Regions from separate parts of the Lysinibacillus sp. UBA5994 genome, predicted to be linked through region 2. Evidence: riboswitches for the same ligand, from Rfam matches in the RefSeq annotation. Region 2 holds a riboswitch; each other region holds the start of a gene.
The links. A riboswitch is a leader RNA that binds a small molecule or an ion and turns the genes downstream of it on or off. The one in region 2 is predicted to bind S-adenosylmethionine.
Positions count from the first base shown of each region.

Region 1: linked by a shared signal. The riboswitch ahead of B3D98_RS01770 (bifunctional homocysteine S-methyltransferase/methylenetetrahydrofolate reductase) and the one ahead of B3D98_RS19640 (cyclase family protein) in region 2 are both predicted to bind S-adenosylmethionine.
Region 3: linked by a shared signal. The riboswitch ahead of B3D98_RS00705 (methionine ABC transporter ATP-binding protein) and the one ahead of B3D98_RS19640 (cyclase family protein) in region 2 are both predicted to bind S-adenosylmethionine.

Region 1 covers NZ_DJAU01000005.1:29,258-31,463, forward strand. The annotation lists gene B3D98_RS01770 (bifunctional homocysteine S-methyltransferase/methylenetetrahydrofolate reductase) at 1-1,048, opposite strand, end outside; SAM riboswitch class I at 1,138-1,238, opposite strand; gene B3D98_RS01775 (protoporphyrinogen oxidase) at 1,338-2,206, opposite strand, start outside.
Region 2 covers NZ_DJAU01000057.1:152,875-155,080, reverse strand. The annotation lists gene B3D98_RS19645 (DedA family protein) at 1-295, shown strand, start outside; gene B3D98_RS19640 (cyclase family protein) at 326-1,063, opposite strand; SAM riboswitch class I at 1,153-1,258, opposite strand; gene B3D98_RS19635 (hypothetical protein) at 1,340-1,744, opposite strand; gene B3D98_RS19630 (AraC family transcriptional regulator) at 1,859-2,206, opposite strand, start outside.
Region 3 covers NZ_DJAU01000002.1:80,971-83,176, reverse strand. The annotation lists gene B3D98_RS00715 (hypothetical protein) at 11-352, shown strand; gene B3D98_RS00710 (thioredoxin family protein) at 367-678, shown strand; SAM riboswitch class I at 735-838, shown strand; gene B3D98_RS00705 (methionine ABC transporter ATP-binding protein) at 921-1,949, shown strand; gene B3D98_RS00700 (methionine ABC transporter permease) at 1,939-2,206, shown strand, end outside.

The DNA of each region.
Region 1 (2,206 bases), on a different contig from region 2:
CTGCACCTGCATCATATAATTGCTTTGCTCCTTCAAGGAACCCATCAATCTCTAAATGTCTAGGCGTATCCAACTCTACTATGACAGAACGTTCACGTTTAACTTTTTCATGAAGAGGCTCATACTTTGTTGGCTCCGCTTCCCGAACAATCTCAATCTTTTTAGGCTTCGCAAGCTTCTCCTGAACCGGTGATAACTCTTCTAAATACTTCTTTGCTGCTGCAATATGTTTGGGTGTTGTACCACAGCAGCCCCCTATTAAACGTACACCTTGATCACGCAATTCAACAGCCGCTCGACCAAAATAATCAGCTTCTGATTCATAAACGACACGCCCATCCTCTAAGTCCAGTAGTGATGCATTTGGATAGGCCGACATAAATGCCTTATTAGGAAGTTCTACACCTTCAAATGCCTGAATTGTATGGTGTGGACCTAGTCGACAATTGACACCAACAATATCAGCACCTAGGGCTTCAAGCTCATGGAGAGCATTATTTAAAGACATCCCATTTTGTAGAACACCGGGCTCATGCATAGAAACTTGTGCAATAATCGGCAATTTTGTTTTTTCTCGTAGCATCTTTAAGGTTGCTGTTAATTCTTCAAAATCATAATAAGTTTCAAGTAAAAGGCCATCTGGATTCCCTGCAAGTAAGACGCTTGCTTGTTCTTCAATAGTCGCTAATATTTCATCCAAGGTTGCATCACTTTTACGAATTCCCCGAATACCACCAATTGTTCCTAAAACAAATTGACCGCCATCAGCCGCTGCTCGTTTTGCGATGGTGATAGCAGCTTCATTAAAATGTTGGACACGTGATTCCAATCCATAGCGAGCTAATTTAATGGCATTTGCACCGTACGTATTCGTTTGAATGATGTCAGCACCAGCCGCAATATATTCTCTATGAATCTTTTCAATTAACTCGGGTCTCTGAACATTCATTTCCTCATGGCAATACTCCAATCCATAGCCATATAGCACTGTGCCTATTGCACCGTCTGCCGTCAATACATGCGTTTTTAACCTTTCAAGCAATCCCATAAAATTAGCCTCTCTTCCTATGTCTCTATATAATAAAAAGCCTTCTTTCATAAAAAAAGAAGGCTTTAACGATTCATCATTGTTGTTCCTTCTCATCTTCGACTCAACGGTCTTCTGGATTTAGCACCTGACAATAAAGTTGGTTGCTGAAGCTTCAATGGGCCAGTCCCTCTGCTTCTCTTGATAAGAATTAAGTATGAATTTTTTAAATAATTAAAAGAATCATATCGTTTACTGACGAATGAGTCAAGACTATTTCACATAACAAAGTTTTTTTCCACTTAAAACCTTAGAAATTGGCAAGTTCCTTTGCAAGCTCTTCACCAATTTTTTTCCCGTTTTGAATGCAAGCACCAATACCTACGCCAAAATACGAGCACCCTGCAATCGATAAATTAGGATATTTCTCATGTAATTCTTGTAGTAATCCTTGTAATGCTTCACGATGCGCTAGATCATATTTAGGCATTTGATCAATCCATTTTGTTACATTCACAACGGTTGGCTGCTCCTCTATTCCTAGGCTCTTTCTCACATCTTCTAAAGCAACTGCTGCCAATTCTTCATCCGTCATGGCGCGTAGTTGCTCATAGGCTGGATTGATGCTCTTATAAAAGAGTCGCACAAGTAATTTATTTTCTTTCGATGTATGCTTCCATTTACGACTAGTCCAAGTTGCCGCATTACAAGTTACGTCTGAATTATGGGAAACAATATAGCCCGTTCCATCTGCTGGCAATTTAGCGTCTGGCACATCAAAACCTAAATAGATAGTAATCGCTGACGCTGTCGTAAATTGGTCAAAATAGCGGTTTAAAGATTCATCCTGTAGCAGATTTTGTACAGTATGGTTCGGTAATGCTAAAACGACATAATCTGACTCAATAATTTCACCATTAGCTAAGGAAATTGTGTAGTTCTTATCTTGTTTTTGAACATTTAGTGTAGTAACACCCTTGATAATTTCTACATCGGATAAGGTTTGTTCAAGTCGATCAATTAAAGAAGATAAACCATTTTTAAAGGATATAAATTTTTTGTTCGCTGCTTTAACAAATTGCTCACGATTCGCATCAAAGCCTTTAATAATACTTCCAAAATCATTCTTATAATCAATTAAATACGGTAAAGTAGAGCCAATAGAAAGCTGATGTAAAT
Region 2 (2,206 bases):
TACAAAAATAGGACCTACCCTATTATTAATTGGCTATTTTATCCCCGGGGTACGTCATTTGACAGCGTATATTGCGGCTATTAATAATTATCCTTATAGAAAGTTTGCGCTTTTTGCCTATACAGGGGCATTTATCTGGACGTTCACATTTATATCATTAGGAAAGATGCTTGGAGAGAAATGGCGATTTGTTGGATACTATCTGACTCATTATAGTATCTATCTTATCCTTTTATTTATTGTAGGGATGCTCATTGTTTACTTTCTATTCAAAAAAAGAAATGGACAAACATAAAAGTCGGTATACGCTATACCGACTTTTAAGTTATGGCAAAATAGCAAATGAGCGCACAGGGAAGCCAGATGCTTTTTCTGGCTTAGGTACGATATTGAAGATGATAGCGCCTTTCGCAGGTAGCTTGTCCAAATTCGTCATTAGCTCAATTTGATAGGTGTCTTGGTCAAGTACAAAATATTCGCCATCTAGCTTGCCATTTTTACGAAAATCAGCAGCAGAGTCCGTATCGAAAGTTTCATGACCAATTGCGCTTACCTTGCGTTCTTTTAGTAAAAACTGTAAAGCTTCTAAACCCCAGCCAGGGATATGGTTATGTCCATCTGCATCCTTATTACTGAAAGCCTCTTTATCTGGCCAGCGCTTACTCCAATCTGTGCGTAATGCTACAAATGTTCCTGCTTCAATTTCTCCATGCTTGTCCTCAAAATCAAGAATATCTTCAACACTTAATGAAAAATCATGGTTGCTCGCAGCCTCTTGTGATTTATCAATAACAACAAGGGGAAGAACAAGCTCTTTTAGTTCTAATTCTTCTAAGTAGCGAGTATCTCGCACAAAATGAATGGGTGGGTCGATATGTGTGCCATATTGACCAGGGAACGTGAATTGTTGAGCGAAGAAACCGTCCTTATGAGAAAATAACGTTTCAAATTTAGCGTCCTCAAACATAAAAAAATGTGGTGAATTAGGGCCGAATGTATGTGTTAAGTCAACCCACTGTTTCGATTTTAATAATTGCAATGCTTGTAAAAGTTCATTAGACATCGATTTCCCTGCTTTCTGTAAAAATAGTTGTAAATAAAAAGGAGTCCCCTAATAGAAGAGGACTCCTGCTGCAACAACGGTAGTTCTTCTTCTCATCTTCAAGGCTGATCATTTTGCCAATTGGAATTAGCACCATACTGTTAGCTGGTTGCTGAGACTTCATCGGGCCAATCCCTCCGTCTCTCTTGATAAGAAAAGTAATATAAGAATTTTCAGAAATAACAATACAAACACTTTAGCATAGTTTTTTATAGTTTACAAGTTCACTAGGAATTTTCACCAATTCAAATTTAAGGTGACTCCACAACAATCATTATCAATAAGACGTATTCTAAAACTGTCTGGTGTATAGTTTGTTTCAAATTTCATCGTAATGCCTGTTGATGTGATTAATTTTTCAACCTCTGTTTTATTTGAAAGTTGAGCAGCATTCATTAAATCATGTGCGAATTGTTGGGAGCTATCTATTTTATCCGTAAGTAATTGGGCTTGCTGCATCATTGCCTTTATCCGTGATGCTGAAGCTTTTAATTTGTGTGTATCGACAGGTGGAAAAGGATTATTGGTCGGCATTGCTAGATGTTGCGAAAAGGGTCTAATGGCAAAATGATTAGCGATAGGCGATGTTGGATAATGATAGGGATGCACAAAATACGGATAAGGAATGTAATACAAGGTCATTCCTCCTATCCTATAACTGATATCCTATCTTATGTAGCAAAACGGCTTTCGGTGTTATTAGCAGTGCAATGTTTGTCCTAATCATTGAAAAAGGAAGCTAAAGTAAGCTTCCTTTTAGCCAAGTACATTTAAGACATCATCAATTTTTTTACTATGTGATAAAATGCCATAATTCATCCATGTTAAAAAGTCTACTTCATAGACACAGTTGCTTTTAACGGCAGCTAGGTTTTTCCAAGTAGGAGTTTTTAAAATAGCACGTTCCTCATTTTCATAAATGGAATGTTGTTTATCAAAGGTAATAAATAAATGATCAGCATCTAATTGCAACAATTGAGCAAATGTCAGTTGTGCTTTACGTTGATTGTGCGGAATACTCCATACTAGTGAATGTGGCATTAAACCTAAGTCACGATATAAAATGGGGCCCGTATAGCCACATTCAGGACCCGCATATAGAGT
Region 3 (2,206 bases), on a different contig from region 2:
AGGTGGCGTAATGTTCGAGGGAAAATGCTTGATAGTAGAAGGGCGCTCAGATAAGCTACAAATTGAGCCTATTTTGAATGAGAATGTTACAATACTATGTACGAATGGTACAATTGGTGTGCATCAATTAGAAGAACTACTGGATCCCTATGAGGGCTGTGAGCTATTTACTTTTTTTGATGCAGATACTTCTGGTGATAAGCTACGTGCATTAATGGACAGACATTATCCAGAGGCTGAGCATCTGCGCACAATGCCAACATACAAGGAAGTAGAAACGACACCAAGAAAAGTGCTAGCAATGATCTTACTGCGTGCACATTTTTCAATCCATAATGAATATATTTTGTAAGGTTGCGTGAGTAAATGGAAGAATGGTCAATAGAGCAGTGGGAAGCGGCTAAACAGTCGGGAGAGAAAACTGCATTTTATTTATATACACCGATGTGTGGAACGTGTGCAGTGGCATCTAAAATGATGTCCATTATTGAGCAATTACTGCCACAGCTACAAATTGGTAAAGCAAATATCAACTTTTTGGAACACATAGCTTATGAGCATCAAATTGAAAGTGTTCCATGTCTACTCATCAGTGATGGCGGAAAAGTGACAGAAAAGATTTATGCTTTTCAATCCGTACCATTTTTATATGAATTGTTAAAAAAATCAATTGACTGAACTTTACTAGCGTGGTAAAGTATCAAATATGTTACTAAAACATTAAATATATCGAACTCTTATGAAGAGTGGCGGAGGGAAGTGCCCTATGAAGCCCGGCAACCATCACAATGTGAAAAGGTGCCAAATCACCCAAAGATTTTTCTTTGAAAGATGAGAGAACGGTTTAACGTATCATACGTGACCCCTTCTACTTGTCTGTGAGTGAAGGGGTTTTCTATATGAGAAAAGGAGTATTCGCTATGATCCAGCTTCAAAATATTACAAAGAAATACAAAACAGCAAATGGCGAATTAACGGCAGTCAAAGACGTCAACCTTACTATTAATAAAGGTGAAATTTTTGGCATTATCGGCTATAGTGGTGCTGGTAAAAGTACCATGATTCGTTTATTAAACGGTTTAGAGAAACCGACAGCAGGAACAGTAACGGTGAACAATCAAGAATTTTCATCGATAAAAGGGCAAAAACTTAGAGCAGCTAGACAAAAGGTAAGTATGATTTTCCAGCATTTTAATTTACTTTGGTCAAGAACAGTTGCCGAAAATATTGCATTCCCTTTAGAAATCGCAGGCTTCCCAAAGGCTCAACGTGAAGCGCGTGTGAAGGAATTAATTGCCCTTGTAGGCTTAGAAGGGCGCGATAAGGCATATCCATCCCAGCTGTCTGGGGGACAAAAGCAGCGTGTAGGAATTGCACGTGCATTAGCGAATAATCCAGAGGTTTTACTATGTGATGAGGCGACATCCGCACTCGACCCTGAAACAACGGATGCCATTCTTGATTTACTCGTAGATATAAATGAACGCTTAGGCTTAACAATCGTCCTGATTACCCACGAAATGCATGTCATCCGCAAAATTTGTCATCGTGTAGCGGTGATGGAGGCAGGCGAAATTGTGGAACGTGGTGAGGTATTACAAGTCTTCCAAGCCCCACAGGCGGCTATTACTAAGAAGTTTGTATCTCAAATTACAGACACTAAGGAAACACAGGATACGGTAGCACAAATTAAAACAAACTATCCAACTGGACAACTTGTCAAATTGATTTTTGTTGGTGAAAAAACAGAACAGCCTGTCATCTCACATCTTGTGAAACAATTTGATGTAGAAGTAAGTATTGTTCACGGAAATATTTCGCAAACAAAAAATGGTGCATATGGTACATTGATTGTGCAAATTGATGGCTCTCAGACAAACGTCACTGAAGCCCTTCGTTATTTAAATATAGTGGAAGTACAGACGGAGGTGATTGAAAATGCTAACTAATCTCTTTCCGAATGTAGACTGGGAAAATATGTGGCAAGCTACCTATGAAACTTTATACATGACAGCTATATCAACGGTTGTGACATTTATTCTTGGGTTAGTCATTGGTATTGTTCTATTTCTAACTAGCCCCAATCAGTTATGGGCAAATAAAATCGTTAACTTTTTAACAGGATCACTCGTTAATATTTTCCGTTCCATTCCATTTATCGTATTAATTATTTTATTAATTCCATTTACGAAATTTTTACTAGGTA